One region of the Shinella agrisoli genome, then DNA from elsewhere that is predicted to be linked to it. Evidence: riboswitches for the same ligand, from Rfam matches in the RefSeq annotation. Region 1 holds a riboswitch; each other region holds the start of a gene.

The links. A riboswitch is a leader RNA that binds a small molecule or an ion and turns the genes downstream of it on or off. The one in region 1 is predicted to bind cobalamin.
Region 2: linked by a shared signal. The riboswitch ahead of ACIIOY_RS01150 (TonB-dependent receptor plug domain-containing protein) and the one ahead of ACIIOY_RS23980 (hypothetical protein) in region 1 are both predicted to bind cobalamin.
Region 3: linked by a shared signal. The riboswitch ahead of ACIIOY_RS11940 (ABC transporter substrate-binding protein) and the one ahead of ACIIOY_RS23980 (hypothetical protein) in region 1 are both predicted to bind cobalamin.

The regions. Positions count from the first base shown of each region.
Region 1 is NZ_JBJIEP010000031.1:28,922-35,799, forward strand. Features, by position in the region: gene ACIIOY_RS23970 (glycoside hydrolase family 94 protein) at 1-1,171, opposite strand, end outside; gene ACIIOY_RS23975 (hypothetical protein) at 1,170-1,376, shown strand; cobalamin riboswitch at 1,579-1,799, shown strand; gene ACIIOY_RS23980 (hypothetical protein) at 1,898-2,113, shown strand; gene metH (methionine synthase) at 2,196-5,987, shown strand; gene cobM (precorrin-4 C(11)-methyltransferase) at 5,988-6,749, opposite strand; gene cbiE (precorrin-6y C5,15-methyltransferase (decarboxylating) subunit CbiE) at 6,751-6,878, opposite strand, start outside.
Region 2 is NZ_JBJIEP010000001.1:247,645-254,522, reverse strand. Features, by position in the region: gene ACIIOY_RS01175 (DUF982 domain-containing protein) at 1-259, opposite strand, end outside; gene ACIIOY_RS01170 (DUF6925 family protein) at 374-1,408, opposite strand; gene ACIIOY_RS01165 (ABC transporter ATP-binding protein) at 1,401-2,195, opposite strand; gene ACIIOY_RS01160 (FecCD family ABC transporter permease) at 2,192-3,193, opposite strand; gene ACIIOY_RS01155 (ABC transporter substrate-binding protein) at 3,190-4,035, opposite strand; gene ACIIOY_RS01150 (TonB-dependent receptor plug domain-containing protein) at 4,035-5,942, opposite strand; cobalamin riboswitch at 6,102-6,305, opposite strand; gene ACIIOY_RS01145 (ArsR/SmtB family transcription factor) at 6,447-6,770, shown strand; gene ACIIOY_RS01140 (SRPBCC family protein) at 6,767-6,878, shown strand, end outside.
Region 3 is NZ_JBJIEP010000009.1:144,438-151,315, forward strand. Features, by position in the region: gene ACIIOY_RS11925 (ABC transporter ATP-binding protein) at 1-961, opposite strand, end outside; gene ACIIOY_RS11930 (polyamine ABC transporter substrate-binding protein) at 1,125-2,195, shown strand; gene ACIIOY_RS11935 (MurR/RpiR family transcriptional regulator) at 2,249-3,103, shown strand; cobalamin riboswitch at 3,138-3,367, shown strand; gene ACIIOY_RS11940 (ABC transporter substrate-binding protein) at 3,522-4,565, shown strand; gene ACIIOY_RS11945 (FecCD family ABC transporter permease) at 4,562-5,590, shown strand; gene ACIIOY_RS11950 (ABC transporter ATP-binding protein) at 5,587-6,390, shown strand; gene ACIIOY_RS11955 (pseudoazurin) at 6,387-6,839, shown strand; partial or broken gene ACIIOY_RS11960 (class I SAM-dependent methyltransferase) at 6,839-6,878, shown strand, end outside.

The DNA.
Region 1 (6,878 bases):
CGATGCGCTTTTCGAGGAGCTTGCGCTTCTTGCCGACGAGGAAGGCGCCGACATTGGCCTCGTAGTCCGGGTCGTCCGCGTGCGCGGCGGCGTCTTCCTCGGTCATGGCGAGCGCCGTCTCGGTGACCTCGAGCTCGGTCTTGCCGGACCGGCGGGCGAAGCGCTCGATCGTGCTGCGGTACTTGTTGCGCGAGCCGAAATCGAGGTCGCTGTAGTCGGATCGCCGGCGCAGCGCCTCGTCGAGGCGGCTGACGCTTTCGAACCAGACCGGCCATTCCGTATCGTCTATCTGGCGCAGGCTCTTGATGAGCGAGCTCATCGTGACGTTGCCGGAGGAGAGCCGGTTGTTCTCCGCGACGATCAGTTCCTCCAGATCGGTGCCGCGGCTTTCGATCTTGCGCTCGAGCCACTGGATCACCGCGCCGGAAGCCTGCAGGCCGTCGCGCAAGCGATAGAGGAGCTGGATGACGAAGGTGTTGTCCTCGGTGAAGCTCTCCATCGAGCGCAGGTGCGCGATGGCCTTTTCCGGGTCGTTGAGGCGCACCAGCTCGTCGGCCACCTCGTTCGCCTTGAAGCGCATCTTGCGCGAGCGCTCGACGCGGCTGGAGATGCGCCGGAGGTTTTCGAGCAACACGAAGCGGACGAAGGACGGCAGCGCCCACAGTTCGCCGATCTTCAGCGCGTCGAGCTTCTGGAAGCCCTGCACGAAGGCGGTGAGGCTCTCCTCCGAGACGCTGCTGTGCGTATGGGCGACATAGAGCCAGGCGAGCGCCAGCGCACGCGGGAGCCGCTCGCCCTCGACCTCGATGGTCGGAAGCTGGCGGAAGAACCGGCGGGGGAAGTCGCGCCGGACCTCCTGGATCGCCTCTTCGACGACGTAGTAGTTATCGAGCAGCCATTCGGCGGCGGGCGTGATCTGCGCGCCCGCCTCCACGTCCTTCGCCGTCGCCTGGTAGACGCGGAAGATCTCCTTCTCGTTCTCCTTGTGCCGGGGGCGGAACTCGAAGGGCTGGAAGCCGGGCAGGGATGCCGTCCTGTCGCGTGCGAGCGCTTCGCCGCGCTCGGCCAGCTCCTCCAGCGTCAGATAGGTGGCGCGGATCGAATCGTTGTAATCGATCTGCTTGGCGTCGGCGTCGCGCGGGGGAGCTGGCGGCGTATTGTGAAGGGGCATGTTTCTGATTCTGGATCCGGCCATGTTGAACCATCCGGCGGCGGCCTTTGCGCCGGATGGTCTTTCGCGGGCAGACTTCATCTTGGTGCCGCGATCAGCCATGACACCGGACGGCGCCCTGGCAGCGCTTCACGGGTGGGCATGGCTCAGGCGACACGCTGGTTGGCATCCTGGCCGCGTGGTGCATGAAAACGGCATTTTTTAGCCGCAAGGACAGAGACTTGCAACATGTCAACGGGACTGGATGGCGCAGCATGGACCCTCATTTGCGGTTTTGGTGAATCGCCCATCCCTCCCCCGGGCGAGCCCGCGCATGATGCGGGTCGAGGCCAAATGCGCGGGGAAAGGAAAAGTTCCCGCGCCTGTGCATGACCGCCGGGGCCATTGACTTGCCCGCATGCCCAAGCCAGTCTGGCCGCCGTCAGGGTCTTCCGAGTCGCGTGCGGCCCGGAGGCTAAGAGGGAAGCCGGTGCGAGGCTCCGAACAGGAGCAGCAAGGCCGGCGCTGCCCCCGCAACTGTGAACGGCGAGCTTCTGTCGCTCGATGCCACTGGCGCGAAAGCGCCGGGAAGGCGGGACGGAAGCGATGACCCGCAAGCCAGGAGACCTGCCCTGACAGCTCGTAACGTCCATGGGCGGGGTGTCCCAAGGGTGCGCTTGCTTCGCCCGTCGGCGAAATCCAGCAGCGTGCGTCCGGCCATCCCCCAATTTTCCGATTGGGGAAGACATGTTTGCATTCACCGAAACCAAGCCTTCCGGCACCGCGGAGCCGGAAGCCGTCTTCATCTCCTGGCTGCTCTGGCAGCCGCGCGGAGCCGACCTTGCCGCCGAAGCGCTCAAGGAGGTGCAGAAGCTGGCACGGTACAAGGGCGCCGATCCGCATATCGCGCGCCTCAGGGCGCTGTTCGCCTCGCTGGCCGGCGCGGACGGGCCGGTACACTAGGCCGCAAGCCATAAAGACATATTGACATAAACATATCTTTATGTGACTTCCGTTGCAGCAAACCGCACCGGAGGGCTTCGCCATGGCCGATTCACACCTGGACACCCTGTTCGGTCCCGAACTGCCGCCGCGCGACGGCCGCGAGATCCTGGCCGCGTTGCAGGCTGCGGCCCGCGAGCGCATCCTCGTGCTCGACGGCGCCATGGGCACGGAAATCCAGACTCTGAAGCTGGTGGAGGAAGATTTCCGCGGCGACCGCTTCGGCGACTGCGCCTGCCACCAGCAGGGCAACAACGACCTCCTGACGCTGACCCAGCCGGCCGCGATCGAGGACATCCACTACCGCTATGCGCTCGCCGGCGCCGACATCCTCGAGACCAACACCTTCTCCTCCACGACGATCGCCCAGGCCGACTACGGCATGGAGGTGATGGTCTACGAGCTCAACCGCGACGGGGCGCGCCTCGCCCGCCGCGCCGGCCTCAGGGCGCAGGAGAAGGACGGCCGCCGCCGCTTCGTCGCCGGCGCGCTCGGGCCGACGAACCGTACCGCCTCGATCTCCCCCGACGTCAACAATCCCGGCTACCGCGCCGTCACCTTCGACGACCTGAGGATCGCCTATGCCGACCAGGTGCGCGGCCTCATCGACGGCGGGGCCGACATCATCCTGATCGAGACGATCTTCGACACGCTGAACGCCAAGGCGGCGATCTTCGCGACGCGCGCGGTGTTCGAGGAGAAGGGCATCCACCTGCCCGTCATGATCTCCGGCACGATCACCGACCTTTCCGGCCGCACGCTCTCCGGCCAGACGCCGGAAGCCTTCTGGAACTCGGTTCGCCACGCGGAACCCTTCTCCATCGGCCTCAACTGCGCCCTCGGCGCCAACGCCATGCGCGCGCATCTGGCCGAGATCGCCAATGTGGCCGACACGTTCGTCTGCGCCTATCCGAACGCCGGCCTGCCGAACGCCTTCGGCAAGTACGACGAGAGCCCCGAGGAGATGGCCGCCCAGATCGAGGGCTTCATGCGCGACGGCCTCGTCAACATCGTCGGCGGTTGCTGCGGCTCGACGCCGGACCATATCCGCGCGATCGCCGAGGCGGCGGCGCGCCACAAGCCGCGCGAAATCCCCGACATCCCGCGCCACATGCGCCTGTCCGGCCTCGAACCCTTCACGCTGACGGACGACATCCCCTTCGTCAACGTGGGCGAGCGCACCAACGTCACGGGCTCGGCGAAATTCCGCAAGCTGATCACCGCCGGCGACTATGCCGCGGCGCTGGACGTGGCGCGCGACCAGGTGGCGAACGGCGCGCAGGTCATCGACATCAACATGGACGAGGGCCTGATCGACTCGGCCAGGGCGATGACGGAATACCTCAACCTCGTCGCCGCCGAGCCGGACATCGCCCGCGTGCCCGTGATGATCGACAGCTCCAAATGGGAGGTGATCGAGGCGGGCCTCAAATGCGTGCAGGGCAAGCCGCTGGTCAACTCGATCTCGCTGAAGGAAGGAGAGGAAGTCTTCCTGCACCATGCGAAGCTCGTGCGCGCCTATGGCGCCGCCGTCGTCGTCATGGCCTTCGACGAAAAGGGCCAGGCCGACACGAAGGCACGCAAGGTGGAGATCTGCACCCGCGCCTACAAGCTGCTCACCGAGGTCGCCGGCCTTGCGCCGGAGGACATCGTCTTCGACCCGAACATCTTCGCCGTCGCCACCGGCATCGAGGAGCACGACAACTACGGCGTCGACTTCATCGAGGCGACGCGCGAGATCACCGCGACGCTGCCGCACGTCCATATTTCCGGCGGCGTCTCCAACCTCTCCTTCTCCTTCCGCGGCAACGAGCCGGTTCGCGAGGCGATGCATGCCGTCTTCCTCTACCACGCCATCCAGGCGGGCATGGACATGGGCATCGTCAATGCCGGCCAGCTCGCCGTCTACGACACGATCGAACCGGAGCTGCGCGAGGCCTGCGAGGACGTGGTGCTGAACCGCGTGCCCAAGGCCGGCGGCACGGCGACCGAGCGCATGCTGGAGATCGCCGAGCGCTTCAAGGGCGTGGGCGGCAAGGAGGCGAAGGAACGGGACCTTGCCTGGCGCGACTGGCCGGTGGAGAAGCGGCTGGAGCACGCGCTCGTCAACGGCATCACCGAATTCGTCGAGATCGACACGGAGGAGGCGCGGCAGAAGGCCGAGCGCCCGCTGCACGTCATCGAGGGCCCGCTGATGGCCGGCATGAACGTCGTCGGCGACCTCTTCGGCGCGGGCAAGATGTTCCTGCCGCAGGTGGTGAAGTCCGCCCGCGTGATGAAGCAGGCCGTCGCCGTGCTGCTGCCCCACATGGAAGCCGAAAAGCTCGCCAACGGCGGCAGCGGCGAACGGGAGAGCGCGGGAAAGATCCTGATGGCGACCGTCAAGGGCGACGTGCACGATATCGGCAAGAACATCGTCGGCGTCGTGCTCGCCTGCAACAATTACGAGATCATCGACCTCGGCGTCATGGTGCCGGCGACGAAGATCCTGGAGACGGCGAAGGCGGAGAAGGTCGACATCATCGGCCTTTCCGGCCTCATCACGCCCTCGCTCGACGAGATGGTGCATGTCGCCGCCGAGATGGAGCGCGAGGGCTTCGACATTCCCCTGCTCATCGGCGGGGCGACGACGAGCCGGGTGCACACGGCGGTGAAGATCCATCCGCGCTACAGCCAAGGCCAGGCCGTCTACGTCACCGACGCCAGCCGCGCCGTCGGCGTCGTCGGCAGCCTGCTGTCACCCGATCAGAAGCCCGGCTATGTCGAGACGCTGAAGGCGGAATACCGCAAGGTCGCCGACGCCCACGCCCGCAGCGAGGCGGAAAAGCAGCGCCTGCCGATCGCCAAGGCCCGGGAGAACGCCTTCAGGGCCGACTGGTCCGCCTACGAGCCCAGGACGCCGTCCTTCCTCGGCACCCGCGTCTTCCAGGACTGGGACCTTGCGGAGCTTGCCCGCTACATCGACTGGACCCCCTTCTTCCAGACCTGGGAGCTGAAGGGCGTCTATCCGAAGATCCTCGACGACGAGAAGCAGGGCCCTGCGGCCCGCCAGCTCTTTGCCGATGCGCAGGCGATGCTGGAGAAGATCATCGCGGAAAAGTGGTTCACGCCGAAGGCGGTCGTCGGCTTCTGGCCGGCCGGCACCGTCGGCGACGACATCCGCCTCTTCACCGACGAGACGCGGAGCAGCGAGCTTGCCACCTTCTTCACGCTCCGCCAGCAGCTTTCCAAGCGCGACGGGCGGCCGAACGTGGCGCTCTCCGACTTCGTCGCGCCGGTCGAGAGCGGCAGGCGGGATTACCTCGGCGGCTTCGTCGTGACCGCCGGCATCGGCGAGATCGCCATCGCCGAGCGCTTCGAGCGGGCGAACGACGACTACAACTCGATCCTCGTCAAGGCGCTGGCCGACCGCTTCGCCGAGGCCTTCGCCGAGCGCATGCACGAACATGTGCGCAAGGAGCTCTGGGGCTATGCGCCGGACGAGGCCTTCTCGCCGCAGGAGCTGATCGGCGAGCCCTATGCCGGCATCCGTCCGGCGCCGGGCTACCCCGCCCAGCCGGACCATACGGAGAAGACGACGCTGTTCCGCCTGCTCGACGCGGAAAACGAGATCGGCGTGACGCTGACGGAGAGCTACGCCATGTGGCCCGGCTCCTCCGTCTCGGGCCTCTATATCGCCTCGCCGGAAAGCTATTATTTCGGCGTCGCCAAGGTGGAGCGCGACCAGGTGGAGGACTATGCCCGCCGCAAGGACATGGCCGTTCGCGAGGTGGAGCGCTGGCTCGGCCCGGTGCTCAACTACGTGCCGGGGCCGATTGCCGAAGCCGCCGAATGATCACTCGCCCCGGCCCCGGAACCGGCGCTGGTAGGCGGGATCGTAGAGCGAGCTCTCGCGGAAATCCTCGGCGGCGAGCGTGCGACCGACGAAGATCAGCGCCGTGCGCTCGATCGGCTCTTCCGCGACCCTGGCGGCGATATCGCCGAGCGTTCCGCGCACGATCCGTTCGTCCGGCCAGGAGGCCTTGACGACGATCGCCACCGGGCAATCGGCGCCGTAGAGCGGTGTCAGGTCCTCGACCACCCTGTCGAGCGCATGGATGGCGAGATGGATGGCGAGCGTCGCGCCCGTCGCACCGAAATTCTCAAGCGTCTCGCGGTTCGGCATGGGCGAGGCGCGGCCGGAGACGCGGGTGAGCACGAGGCTCTGCGCGACGGCAGGAATGGTGAGTTCGCGCCCGAGCGCCGAGGCCGCCGCCGCGAAGGAGGGCACGCCGGGCGTCATCGTATAGGCGATGCCGTTCCTCTCCAGCCGGCGGATCTGCTCGGCGACGGCGCTCCACACGGAAAGGTCGCCGGAATGCAGCCGCGCCACATCCTCGCCCGCTGCGGCCGCGCGTAGGAACTCCGCCTCGATCTCGTCGAGCGACATCGGCGCCGTATCGACGATGCGCGCGCCGGGCGGGCAATAGCGCAGAAGCTCCGGCGAAACGATGGAGCCGGCATAGAGGCAGACCGGGCATTTGCCGATGAGGTCGCGGCCGCGCACGGTGATGAGATCGGCCGCACCGGGGCCGGCGCCGATGAAGTGAACGGTCATGTCATTCCTCGATTGTCTCATTGGTTTCGGCAGTTCCGGACGCAAGACCGCTGCACGCCTTCGCTGGAGTTTCCTGCGCCGGCTTCACCCAGCGCCATTGCGTCACGGGCATGGCCGGCCGCCACCCGG
Region 2 (6,878 bases), on a different contig from region 1:
AGACCGGCGGCAATGCCTGAACGGGCAGGCCCGCCTCGAGGCAGGCGGCGACGAAGGCCTCGCGCGCGATGGCGACGGGGGTCTGCCGAAGGAGAGCGGCGCGGCACTTCTCGCAGGCGCGCTTGTATCGCTCGCCGCGCCGAAGCGGCCATTCGTGTTCCAGGAAATCGAGGGTGTCGGTGACGCTGTCGAAGGTGCGGCTGAGACCGTTGGACAGGTTTACATGAAGGGGCGTCGAAAAGAATACGTCGGCCAGCATCGATATCCTCCTTTCAAAAGACATCTGGCCTATTCGATATGGGCTGCGCGCGTGCCGGTTCAAGGCCTGCCGGACGGTGCCGGAAGGCGAGGGGGATATGCCTGTGCCGGAACGTCAGTGGCCGGGCGCGTCGTCGTCGGCCGCCGTCGTGTCGGAGACCTTGTCGAACGCCTCGCGCCAGCGCGCCACCAGGTCGAGGTAGGCGCTGTCGGCGAACTTTTCGGCGAGGCGGTGCTGCTGGCGGAGCGTGAGGCGCACCGTCGCGCGGCCGAAGCGGTCGGCCGGCACCGTAAACCGATGGGGCTCGACCTTCTTGTCCAGCGCCGCAAGCACGGCCTTGCGCAGGATTGGCAGATCGGGACGGGCGAACTGATCGTACAGCGCCTGGAAGCGGACGTGGTCCTCGATGTCGAAATCCCTGTCCGCCCCCATGCCGTCCATGACCGGATTGGCCGGATGGAGATAGCCGAGCGGCATCAGATGATCCGGGATCGGGACGTTGGCCGAATGGGTGCGGCCCGATTTCAGCAGCTGCGGCAGAAGATGGGTGTGGGGGCCGGGCGGCGAGACCCCGCCGGTATCCGGCCCGCCGATCTTCTGGAACACCTCGACGCGGCCGATGCGCGTCAGCGCGACCCGGTGCGGGTGGGCCTTCAGGATGGCGCCCCCCGCCGGGTTGGCGGGATCGAACAGGCTTCGCCCGGCATTCTCGCGCAGTATGGCGAGGAGGGCCGGATCGTCGGCGCGGATGCAGAAATCGCATTGCGGCAGGGCAAGCCCCATGTCGAAGAGGATCGCCGTGCGGTCGGCGGGGCGCACGGCATCCTCGTCCGGCCCGAGCTCGGTGAGGACATCGCGCCTGCTTCCGGCGGCATCCCCGGCGGGCAGGCAGAGCGCCAGGGCATGGCTCCAGCGGTGCGGCTTCGGGCTCAGCGTCTCGTAGGCGACGGGCTCGATCCTCCCGACCATCCCGGCATCGAGGCGGATGGCGCCGCGCCGGGTCGCCCGCACGAAGAGCGCCGGCGCATCGGCGTCGAGCGGCTCGCCCTTGTCCTGGTGGAATTCCGCGACGGCGCCGAAGGAGCCCATGCTCCAGCCGGCTTTCTCGTCGGCAAGGTGGTCTTGCAGCACGTCCCGCAGGTCAGCCATGTTCATTTTTCTCCTTCCGCGACAGGTCGACGGGTTGCACGATGAGGCCGCCGGCGGCGGCGCCTATGAAGGCCTCGACCTTGTAGACCTCTTCCAGGGTCCCGGCGGTCAGCACGGCCTCGGGCGGGCCTTCTGCGACGGCGCGGCCCTCGCGCAGCAGGAGCAGGCGGTCGCACCAGCGTCCGGCGAGCGTCAGGTCGTGCATCGAGGCGATGACGATCCTGCCTTCCTCCGCCAGCTCCCTGAAAAGCCGCATGAGCGCGATCTGATGCTGCGGGTCGAGCCCGGCCAGCGGCTCGTCGGCAAGCAGAACCGGCGTTTCCTGCGCGAGCGCACGGGCGATGAGGACGCGCGCGCGCTCGCCGCCGGAAAGGCTCGTGACGGCGCGATGGCGGAAGGCGGAAAGGTCCATGCGGGCGAGGGCGGCTTCCGTCGCCGCCCGGTCGCGATCCGAGGCAGCGGCAAAGCGCGCGTGATGCGGCAGCCGGCCGAGCGCCACCACGGCCTCCACGCTCATCGCCCAGGCGGTCTCGCGCTCCTGCGGCAGGTAGGCGAGATGGCGGGCGCGTTCGGATGCTCTGAGGGCCGCAAGGTCGAGGCCGTCGAGACGGACCGCGCCGCTTGCCGGAACGAGGCCGAGGCAGGCGCGCAGGAAGGTCGACTTGCCCGCCCCGTTCGGGCCGATGAGGCCGGTGAAGCTGCCCTTGGCGAGCGTGAGCGACACGCCGTCCACCACCCTCCTGCCGGAAAGCGCGGCCGACAGGTTCTCGATCGCAAGCACGCTCACAGCACCTTCCTCCTGTGCGTCCAGACGAGCCAGAAGAAGAAGGGAGCGCCGACGATCGCCGTCAGGACGCCGAGCTTGATGTCGCGGTCCGGCGCGATGACGCGCACGAGGATATCGGCGGCCAGCAGCAGCGCCGCGCCGCCGAGGGCGCTGGCCGGAAGAAGCCGCGAAGGCTGCGCGCCGACGAAGGAACGCAGCACGTGCGGCACCACGAGGCCGACGAAGCCGATGGCGCCCGTGACGGCGGTGGCGGCGCCCACCGAGAGCGCCGTGCCGGCGATCGCCAGCCGCTGCACGCGCCCGAGGTCGATGCCCATGCTCGCGGCGGCATCGGGGCCGAGCGTCAGCGCGTCGAGCGCCCGGCCGAGGCGGAACAGCAGCAGCCAGCCGGCCGCCGTGAAGGGCAGCACCAGCCAGACATGCGGCATCGAGCGATCCGTGAGCGAGCCGAGCATCCAGAACATGATCTCCATCGCCGCGAAGGGATTGGGCGACAGGTTCAGCACCAGCGACGTCATCGCGCCGGCGAGGCTGGAGATCGCGACGCCGGTGAGGATGACGGTGAGGGGCCGGCCGTCGGAGCCCGCCATCGCCTGCAGCACGAAGACGGCCAGCATCGCGCCGGCCAGCGCCAGGAGCGGCAGGGCAAGCGCGAAAAGCGCCGAAAGCCCCGTATAGATGGCGATCACCGCGCCCAGCGAGGCCGAGGCGCTGACGCCGATCAGCCCCGGTTCGGCGAGCGGGTTGCGAAGGTACCCCTGGAGCGCCGCCCCCGAAAGACCGAGCGTCGCCCCGACGATGAGGCCGAGCAGCGCGCGGGGCAGGCGGATCTCCTGCATCACCAGAACCAGCAATTCCTCGCCGCCGCCGAAGAGCGCGCGAAGGCTGTCCGCAAGCGTGACGTTTGCCGGACCGACGGTGAGCGAGAAGGCAAAGAGCACGAGGGCCGCTGCCGCGAGAATGGCGAGGGTTGCGGCGTAGCGGGAACGGGTCGTCATGGCCTGCCTTCCCCGGCCCGGCGCGCGGCGTCCTGCAGGGCGCGGGCGGCTTCCAGGGTGAACGGGCCGCCGCAGACGGTCAGCCGGCTTTCAAGCGGCGCCTCGGCCGTTTCCCTCGCAAGCGCGCGATAGGCGGGATGGGTGAAGTTCTGGTCGGCGAGCGCCGGCTTGTCCTGTCGTGCGCGTCCGCCGGCCAGCAACTCGGGATCGGAAAGGACCAGCAGTTCGAGCGGCAGGCGTGCGGTTCCCGCCATGCCCAATGTCTCGGCGATGTTCTCCAGGCCCGTGCGCTTCACCACTTCGGAAACGAGCGTGCCGGCGCCGGCCGTATAGCTGTTGGCGAAATAGAGCGCGGTGCGCAGCCGTGGCGGCCTGGCGGATTCGAGTGCCGCGATCTCGGCATCCATGCCGGCGATCAGCGCCTCGGCCCGCGCCGGGTTGCCGATCAGGCCGCCCATGCGCCGGAGGTTCGCGCGGACATCGTCGAAAGACGCTTCCGGCTGGAACTCCTCCACCCGGAAGCCGAGCCGGCGCAGCAGCGACACGGTGGTGCGCGTCGTATAGGTGCCGGCAAGCACCAGATCGGGCTTCATCAGGAAGATTTCCTCCGCCAGCCCGTGGTTGACGACATAGGCGCCGGCCTCCTCAGCCATCGCCGAGGCGCCGGCATCGCGTGCGAGGTAGGAGACCGAATGAAGCTGGCCCTGCCTTGCGACGAGCATGGCCAGCTGGTCCGTGCAGACGTTCATCGAGACGACGCGCTGCGGAAAGGCGTCGGCGCACGTCGTCCCCGGCCAGAGGAGGCCGGCAAGGACGATCGCATGCCAACGCTTCCCATGCATCAGAAGGTCGCCTTCAGTCCGGCGAAGGCCGTCAGGCCCGGCGTGTTGAAACCGTAGATTTCCTGATAGTCGCGGTCGAAGAGGTTGTCGATCCGGCCGAAGACCTCGACCGTGTCGTTGACCTTGAAGCTGCCGCCGACATTGACGACCGTATATCCTCCGAGCGTCACCCGCGGCGGAACGAAGGTGGCGAAGACGCTGTCCTGCATCTTGCCATTGAACACCGCCTCGGCAAACACCCGCGCCCGGTCCTCGTGGAAGACATAGGCCGCGCTCAGGGAGCCCGCATGGCGGGGCCGGCGGACTTCCTGGAGACGCGCGCCCCCGGCAACCGTCTGCTCCGTGGCATGCGTATAGGTATAGGAGGCCGTCGCCGTGAAGCCGTTGAAGAAATCGACCGTCGCCGAGACCTCGACGCCCCTGCGCCGGCTTTCGCCATCGCGGTTGACGGGCGTCGCCATGAAGTTCGAATCGTAGACGGTTGCGATCTCGTTCTTCAGGTTCTGGTTGAAGTAGGTGACGTCGACGACGAGCCCGCCGTCGAACAGGCTCTTTTCCACGCCGATGTCCCAGCCGAGGCTTTCCTCCGGCTTGAGGTTCGGGTTGCCGACGAAGGTGCTGGGGAAATAGCCGAACTGCTCGTAGAAGGTCGGGTTGGTGACGGCGGTGCCGATGGAGGCGTGCAGGCGCGTCCCGGCGTTCGGGATCTGCCAGGCGGCGCTCATCGTCCAGGTCACGGCGTCGTCGAAGGCGTCGTTCCAGTCCTGCCGCACGCCGCCGTTCAGATAGAACTGATCGGAGAACTCGCCGCGATATTCGCCGATCAGCGAATGGGTGTTGCGGCTGAAGGTCTCCGTGAGGTGTGACGGCGAGAAGGTCTCGCGCTGCCATTCGTAGCCGGCGGTCAGCTGGTGAACCTGGTTTTCCAGCTCGTCATAGCGGTAGGAGGCCTGGTAGGTGGCGTTGTAGCGGTTGCCGTCGTTCCAGCTGTCGCCGGTGGCCGCCGAATGGTTGAAGCGGGAGATGTCGTTGCCCGAGAAACGCGCCTTCTGCGTCAGCGCGCCATCGAGCGCCGTGTTGGTGAGGCCGAGGGAGCCGTAGAATTCGCGGCTTCTGGTGTAGTCCTCCGCATCGTAGGTCATCGCCGTGTCGTAGTCCTGCGGATCGAGATCGCTGCGGCGGTTGACGTAGCGCAACGTGCCGTCGACGGTCGTATCGGGCGAGACGTCCACCGTGAACTTGCCGTTCAGCGTGCCGTTGCGGTCGCCGTCGTCTTCCGCGCCGATGTCCGAGATGTTGAAGCCGCCCGTGCGCCTGAGGGCGCCGGACAGCGAATAGTCGAAATTCTCGCCGCCGCCGCGCGTGGAGAATGCACCCATCCAGGTCCCGTCGGTGCCGACTTCGGTCCGCGCGGTGGAGCGCACGGAATTGCGCTCGCCCCGCTTGGTGATGATGTTGATGACGCCCGACATGGCGTTCGCGCCCCAGAAGGTGCTCTGCGGTCCGCGCAGGACCTCGATGCGCTCGATGTCGTCGGCGATCAGGCTGCCGAAATCGAATTCGCCCTGGGCGTTGTCGTTGGCCTCGACGCCGTCGATCATCACCAGCACGTGGTTGCCCTCGGCGCCCCGCACGCGGACCTGCGTCAGGCCGCCATAGGAGCCCGTTCGCGACACGGCGAAGCCCGGCACCATCCGCAGGGCGTCCGCCACGTAGCGGACCTGGTTCTTCTCGATCTGCTCGCCGGTAACGACGGTGACGGCACGGCCGGACTTCCTGAGCTCCACCGGGGTCAGGCCGTCGGTGATCACGATCTCGTCGAGCTCGGTGGGCGCCTGGTCCTGCGCAAGGACGGGCTGACACAATGCGATGGCGAGCAGGGAGCCCCCTGCCAGATAGTTCCTCATCTTTCCCCCATGGCAGGACGCGCCTGCACAGCTTTCCACCGCGGGCTGAGGAGGATTCATGGGGAGCGGGCGCTTCCATCAACCGTCCGCCGATGCGGCGACATCTTCGACAATGTCACCGCTACGGACGGCCGCGCCCGGACACTCCCCGTATCCCGGCATGGGTGACCGGCACAGGCAGGTCTCCTGACTTCCGCGTCATCGCTCTCCCCGCCTTCCCGCGCCTCGGCGCAGTGGCATCATGGGGCAAGCTCGGCGGTTACAGTTGCGGGGGCAGTCACGGTTTCGGCCCCTGATGGGTAGTCCTCACCGTGTTCCCTTTTCATCCGTCATGCTGACGGAACCTGTTCCGTGATCGAAGTCTATCGGCGCTCCCGAACCCGGGTCAAGAGACGCTGCACTCTACCCACAGGCCCGTTCAGGCCGTTGGCGCGGGCGCTGCTTGACTCATCTATAGCTCTTCGGTTATGGGTTTGATCGATAACCGCAGAGCTATGGGTTTCAATGCCGGACGCGCACGACATCCTCTTCAGAACGCTCGCCGACCCGACGCGGCGGGCCATCTTCGAGCGGCTTTGCCTCGAAGGGGAGCAGACGGTCCGGGCTTTGACCGATCGGGCCGGGGTCTCGCAGCCGGCCGTATCGAAGCACCTCGGCGTGTTGAAACAGGCCGGGCTGGTCATCGACCGCCATGAAGGCCGCCAGACCCATTATCGGGCGCAGCTTGGCGCGCTGGCCCCTCTGGTCGGCTGGGCGAACGAGATGGCCGGCTTCTGGGAGAACCGGCTCGACAGCCTGGAGGACTTGCTGAAAAGGATGGACCAATGAATGCTGCCCCTGCGCAAAGGCGCTCTGTCGTCATCGAACGCGAGATCGCCCATCCGCCGGAAAAGGTCTGGCGCGCGCTCACCCAGCCGCACCTCATGGAGGAATGGC
Region 3 (6,878 bases), on a different contig from region 1:
GCCGGCCCGCCGCGGTGCGGCCGAAGATCTCGAAGGTGGAGCCGACGAAGACGATCTGTTCGAGCTCGACGTCGAGGCCCGGCGCATCGTCGCCAGGCCCGGCGAGGAAGAACTGCTCCGGGCGGATGAGTGCGGTCGCCGTGCCGTTCGCGCCGGCCTTCCCGTGGGCGATGGCGAGGCCGTCGCCCGTCAGGAGCCGTGTGCCGTCCGCCTGGCCCTCGAAGAGGTTGCTCGCGCCGACGAAGGTGGCGACGAAGCTGTTCTTCGGCTCGTCGTAGATGGCGCGCGGCGTATCGAGCTGCTGGATGCGCCCGCCCGAGAGAACGGCGACGCGGTCCGACATGGTGAGCGCCTCCTGCTGGTCGTGCGTGACGAAGATGAAGGAGATGCCGAGTTCGTGCTGGAGCGTCTTCAGCTCGATCTGCATGGCCTGGCGCAGGTTCTTGTCGAGGGCGGAGAGCGGCTCGTCGAGCAGCAGCAGCTTCGGGCGCGCGATGATGGCGCGGGCGAGCGCCACGCGCTGCTGCTGGCCGCCGGACAGCTGGCGCGGCTTGCGGCCCTCCATACCTTCGAGACCGACCATGCGCAAGGCGTCGGCGACCCGCCTTGCCCGCTCGGGCTTGGCGACGCCCGCCACCTCCAGCGCATAGCCGGCATTCTCGCCGACCGTCATGTGCGGGAAGAGCGCGTAGTTCTGGAAGACCGTGTTGACCGGGCGGCGGTAGGGCGGCCGGTCCGTCATGTCCTCCCCGTCGATCAGGATGCGGCCGGAATCGAGCGCGACGAAGCCGCTGATCGCCTGCAGCAGGGTGGTCTTTCCGCAGCCTGAAGGCCCCAGCAGCGTCAGGAATTCGTTGCGCCTCACCTCGAGGTCGATCGCGTCCAGCGCCGTGACCGTCTGGCCTTCGGGCGTGGCGAAGGCCTTCGCCGCCTTGTCCAGGCGGACTATGGAATCTCGCATCGTCGTTCCCCAAAATGTTATAAAAATAACGCTTGTGCGATTTAGATATATGGATACCATTTATCCATCCAAGTCAACGGCCGGCAGAAGCCGTGACGGGAAAGCCGGCGCAAAGGAAAGCGCCGGGGGCCACGACGGGCCGAACCTTCAGAGGAGACTATCGATGACGAAAACTGATCGCGCCGGCGCATCCGGCCTTCGCGCATGGGCGCGCCGCACCGCCGTTTCGCTCGCCGCCCTTCTGGCAACGGCGGGCCTGGCCGGCGCTGCCGAGCTCAACGTCTACAACTGGGGCGAATACATCAATCCGGAGGTCCTGAAGAAGTTCGAGGAGGAGACCGCGATCAAGGTCAACCTCTCGACCTATTCGTCCAACGAGGAAATGCTGGCCAAGATCCAGGGCGGCGCCACGGGCTACGACATCGTCTTCCCGTCGGTGCACATGCACGACATCATGGCCAAGCTCGACCTTCTGGAAAAGACCGACATCAACACCTACGAGGGATTCAAGAACATCGACCCGGCGTTCCTGCGCGCCAAGAGCGACCCGAAGGGCGAATATTGCCTGCCCTATGCCTGGGGCTCGGTCGGCATCTTCTACAACCGCACTGTCCTCGGCAAGGACGTCACCGGTTGGAAGGACCTCATCGAGACGGTCAAGGCGAAGGGGCTGAAGTTCACCCTGCTCGACGACATGCGCGAGGTTCTCGCCGTCGGCCTCATCCTCAACGGCCACAAGATCAACTCCACCGATCCGGCCGAACTCCAGCAGGCCGCCGACACGATCATCGCCATGAAGCCCCATGTCGCGGCCTTCACCTACGATACGCGGCCGATGGTGCAGTCGGGCGACGTCGCCGCCGGCCACTTCTTCGTCGGCGCCATGGTGGACGTCTTCGCCGACGAGAAGAACCTCGGCTACGTGATCCCCGAGGAGGGGGCGACGATGTACCAGGAGGACATCTGCGTGCTGAAGACGGCGCCGAACAAGGAAAACGCCATGAAATTCATGCAGTTCTATACGCGCCCCGAGATCGTGGCGCTCAACGTCTCGCAGCAGACCAACGGCACTGCGAACGTTCCGGCGCGGGAATTGACCCCGGAAAAGATCAAGAATAGCAAGGAGATCAACCCGCCGGCCGAGACGATGGCGCGTCTCCAGATCTTCGAGGACCTGGGGCCGGCGCTCCGCCAGCTCGACCGTGCCTGGACACGGGTCAAGACGGCGCAGTGAACGCGTGACCCCGCCCGTTTCCGGACGGGCGGGACCTTGATGGGAGAGGCGACGTGTCGAGACGCATTCTGAAGCTCGTTCAGTCCGACGACCTCCGGCGGTCCAAGTCCGACAAGCTGATCGCGCATTACATCGAGCGCAACATCGCCGAGCTTCCCTTCGAGACGGCGCGCTCCATCGCCCAACGCCTCCAGATCTCGCCCATGACCGTCGGCCGCTACCTGCGCCGCATGGGCTTCGACGGCCTCGACGAACTGAAGGGCGAGCTTAGGCGCGGCAGCTCCAACCCGGCCTGGCAGGTGAAAGGCCAGGTCGACCGGCTGGAGCAGGACCGCAAGGAGGGCAAGCTGCTCGCCGGCCTCATCCAGCAGCAGATCGACAATCTCGGCGAGATCTACGCCATCACCATCGCGCGGGAATGGCAGCAGACGATCGATGCCCTGATCGGCGCCACGGAAGTCTTTGTCGCCGCCTACCAGAACGTGCGCGGCATCGCGCAATATTTCGCCAGCCAGCTTTCCTACACGCGCCCGCGCGTCCAGTTCGTCGACGGCCTCAACGGCACCTATGCGGAACTGCTCGACGGCTCCGTCGAGGGCCGCCTGCTCTTTCTGCACGACGTGCGCCGCTTTGCCGCGAAAGCCCGGCCGCTGGCGCTGGAGGCCCGGCGTGCCGGCGTCAAGGTCGTGCTGCTCACCGACGAGTTCTGCCCCTGGGGGGTGGAAGTCTCCGACATCTGCCTCGTCGTGCCCGGCTCGCACGGTCCGCTCTGGGACGGCGCCGCGACGATGACCGCCGTCATGGACCTGCTGCTCGCCAACATCATCGTCGTCAAGGGCGAGGAGGTGAGCGAACGCGTCGATGCGCTCACCCGCCTGCAGGATGTCTTCGGGGATTTCGAGAGCTGAGCGCGCTCGCGCCTTGACGCTGCCGAGCGCGGCGGACTAAGGATGGGGCGACGGTTCCCTGAAGGATGACTCCCAGGGGATTAATAGGGAACACGGTGCGGACGACCCAACAGGGACCCATTCCGTGGCTGCCCCCGCAACTGTAGGCGGATTGCCGCCTGTCCTTGGGACGCGAAAGCGTCATGCCACTGCGGTCTCCGCGGGAAGGCAGACAGGCCGCAGACATCCGTGAGCCAGGAGACCTGCCGTCAGCGCAACCATCCAAGTCACGGGCGGGGATGCCCGGAACAGGAGACGCCATGACGATTCCGGCTGCCCATCGCGGCAGATATCCGTTCGCTTTCTCCCGACCGCACCCGATCCGCCCCTGTCGGCGCGCCGGCCAGGCCGTCCGCTTTCACATCTCCGGGAGAAACCCATGACCATTTCCGTTGCGGCCCCGCGTGCCGCATCCTTCCTGTCGCTCGTTGCCGGCGCCGCCGCCTTCGTCCTTTCTTCCGGCACCGCCGGGGCCGCCGAGACGCAATATCCGCTGACGCTGGAAAACTGCGGCCGCCAGGTCACCTTCGAGAAGGCGCCCGAGCGCGCCGTCTCGCTCGGCCAGAGCTCGACCGAAATCCTCTACCTGCTCGGCCTCGCCGACCGCATGGTCGGCACGGCCGTCTGGATCGGCCCGGTCCTCGCCGGCTACGAGGACGTGAACGCCAAGGTCGAGCGCCTTGCCGACAACGACCCGAGCTTCGAGAGCGTCGTCGCCAAGAAACCGGACCTCGTGACCGCGCAGTTCCAGTGGCATGTCGGCCCTGAGGGCATCGTCGCGACGCCGGAACAGTTCGAGGAGCTCAATATCCCGGTCTATACCTCGCCGGCCGACTGCATCGGCAAGGACAATTCCGGCGGCGGCGACGGCGTGCGCAAGACCGTCTTCACCATGGACCTGATCTACAAGGAAATCAGCGAGCTGGCGCAGATCTTCAATGTCGGGGAGCAGGGCGAGAAGGTCATCGCCGACCTCAAGGCCCGCGAGGAGGCCGCGCGCAAGAAGATCGCCTCGGCCGAGGGCAAGCTTTCGGCCGTCTTCTGGTTCTCCAGCGCCGAGCTCGACATCGATCCCTATGTCGCCGGCAAGAACGGCGCGCCGGGCTACATCATGTCGGCGCTCGGCATCAGGAACGTCATCGAGAGCGAAGAGGAATGGCCGACGGTCGGCTGGGAGACCATCGCCAAGGCCGACCCGACGATCATCGTCGCCGGCAAGATGGAGCGCCGCCGCTTCCCCGCCGACGACGTCGCCGTCAAGCACAAGTTCCTGAAGGAAGACCCGGTCGCCAGCCTCATGCCGGCCGTCAAGAACGGTCATGTCTTCGACATGGATGCCCAGGCGATGAACCCGACGATCCGCACCATCGAGGGCATCGAAGTGCTCGCCGACGCCGTCGAGAAGGCTGGCCTGGCGAAGTGACGGCCGATCATCCCATATTGCTCCGGTCGGGCGCCGCTTTCGCGGCGCTCGTGCTGCTCGTCGCCGCGCTCGGCGTCGGTGCTGCGGTGGGCGAGACGGCCATTCCGCTCGACACCGTGGCGAAGACGGTGGCGAACCGCCTCTGGCAGGCGGGGCACGCGATCGAACCGATCGACGAGGGCATCATCTGGAACTACCGGCTGAGCCGGGCGGTGGTCGCCGCCTGCTGCGGCTCGGCGCTGGCGCTCTCCGGCGTCATCCTGCAGTCGCTGCTGCGCAACGCGCTCGCCGACCCCTATATCCTCGGCATTTCCGCCGGCGCCTCGACGGGCGCGGTGGGCGTCGCGATCCTCGGCCTCGGCGCCGGCATGCTGACCTTGCCGGTCGGCGCCTTCCTCGGCGCGCTCGTCGCCTTCGGCCTCGTCAGCGCGCTCGCCGTGCGCGCGGGCCGCGGGACGGGCGCGATCATCCTTGCCGGCGTCGCCGGCTCGCAGCTCTTCAACGCGCTCACCTCCTTCATCGTCACCAAGGCGGCCAATGCCGAGCAGGCGCGGGGCATCATGTTCTGGCTGCTCGGCAACCTTTCCGGCGTGCGCTGGCCGGATGTCTGGCTGGCGCTGCCGGTCGCCTTCCTCGGCCTCCTCGTCTGCCTCTGGCATGCCCGTGCGCTCGACGCCTTCACTTTCGGCACGGAATCGGCCGCCGCGCTCGGCATCCCGGTGCGCCGCGTCTATGCCGTGCTGATCGCCGTTTCCGCGCTGATGACCGCCGTCATGGTCTCCATCGTCGGCTCGATCGGCTTCGTCGGCCTCGTCATCCCCCATGCCGCGCGCATGGTCGTCGGCGTGCGCCACGGCCTCCTGCTGCCGGCCTCGGCGCTGATCGGCGCCGTCTTTATGATCGCCGCGGACGTGCTGTCGCGCGTCATCATCCCCGGCCAGGTGCTGCCCATCGGGGTCATCACCGCGCTGTTCGGCGCGCCGGCCTTCGCGCTCATCCTCAGCCAGAGGAGATCGGCCGTATGACGCTCTCGGCAAAAGGCCTCTTCTGGTCGGCCGGCGGCACGACCATCCTCACGGACGTCTCGCTCGACGTGCGGCCGGGCGAATTTTTGGGCATCATCGGCCCGAACGGTTCCGGCAAGACGAGCCTGATGGCGCTTCTCGCCGGCATCCGCAAGCCGCAGCGCGGCGAGGTGACGCTCGACGGCAAGCCGCTTTCCGCCCACGGCCGGCAGGGGATCGCCCGGCGCATCGCCTTCGTCGAGCAGCAGGCCGAAACCACCGAGCGCATTACGGCGCGGCAGGCCGTCGAACTCGGCCGCACGCCGCATCTCGGCGCGCTGACGCCCTGGTCGCGGGCGGACGACGCCATCGTCGACCGGGCGCTGGAGGAGGTCGACATGGCGCATTTCGCCGCCCGGCTCTGGCACACCCTTTCCGGCGGCGAGCGCCAGCGGCTGCACATCGCCCGCGCGCTCGCCCAGCAGGCGCCGATCCTGCTGCTCGACGAGCCGACCAACCATCTCGACATCGGCCACCAGATCGGCCTGCTCCAGCTGGTGCGCGAGCAGGAACTGACCGTCGTCGCAGCGCTGCACGACCTCAACCACGCCGCCATGTTCTGCGACCGCATCGCCGTCATGCAGGGCGGGCGCATCGTCGCGCTCGGCACGCCGGCCAAGGTACTGGAGCCGCAGCGCCTCGCCGACGTCTTCGGCGTCACCGTGGACGTCGAGCGCGACAGCGCCGGCGGCTGCTTCGTCCGCTACCGCCGGCCCGATCCGCGCCCGGCCAGACTCAAGCTCGTCGCAGAGGCAAGATGAAAACGCGTTTCCTTCTCACAGCGGCCCTCTTCGCCGCGCTCCACCACGCCGTGCCGGCCGCCGCCGAGACCTTCCGCGTCGAGATGCGCAACCGCGGCGAAAAGGGCTCGATGGTCTTCGAGCCGGATTTCCTGGCGATCAAGCCGGGCGACAGCGTGAAATTCATCGCCACCCACAAGAGCCACAACGCCGCGAGCATCGACGGCATGGTCCCGGAGGGCTACGCCGGCTTCAAGGGCAAGATCAACGAGGAGATCGAGGTCACGTTCGATCAGCCCGGCTATTACGGCATCAAGTGCTCGCCGCATTTCGGCATGGGCATGGTGATGCTGGTGAAGGTCGGCGAGGCGGAACTGACGGACGCCATCCGCAAGGTCGAGGTCCCGGCGCGCGCCCGGCCGCGCTTCGACGACATCTTCGCGCGCATCGACGCGGGCGAGGGGAAGTGATGCAGGGCACGCTCACGAACGGCGACCTCAAGGAGGACA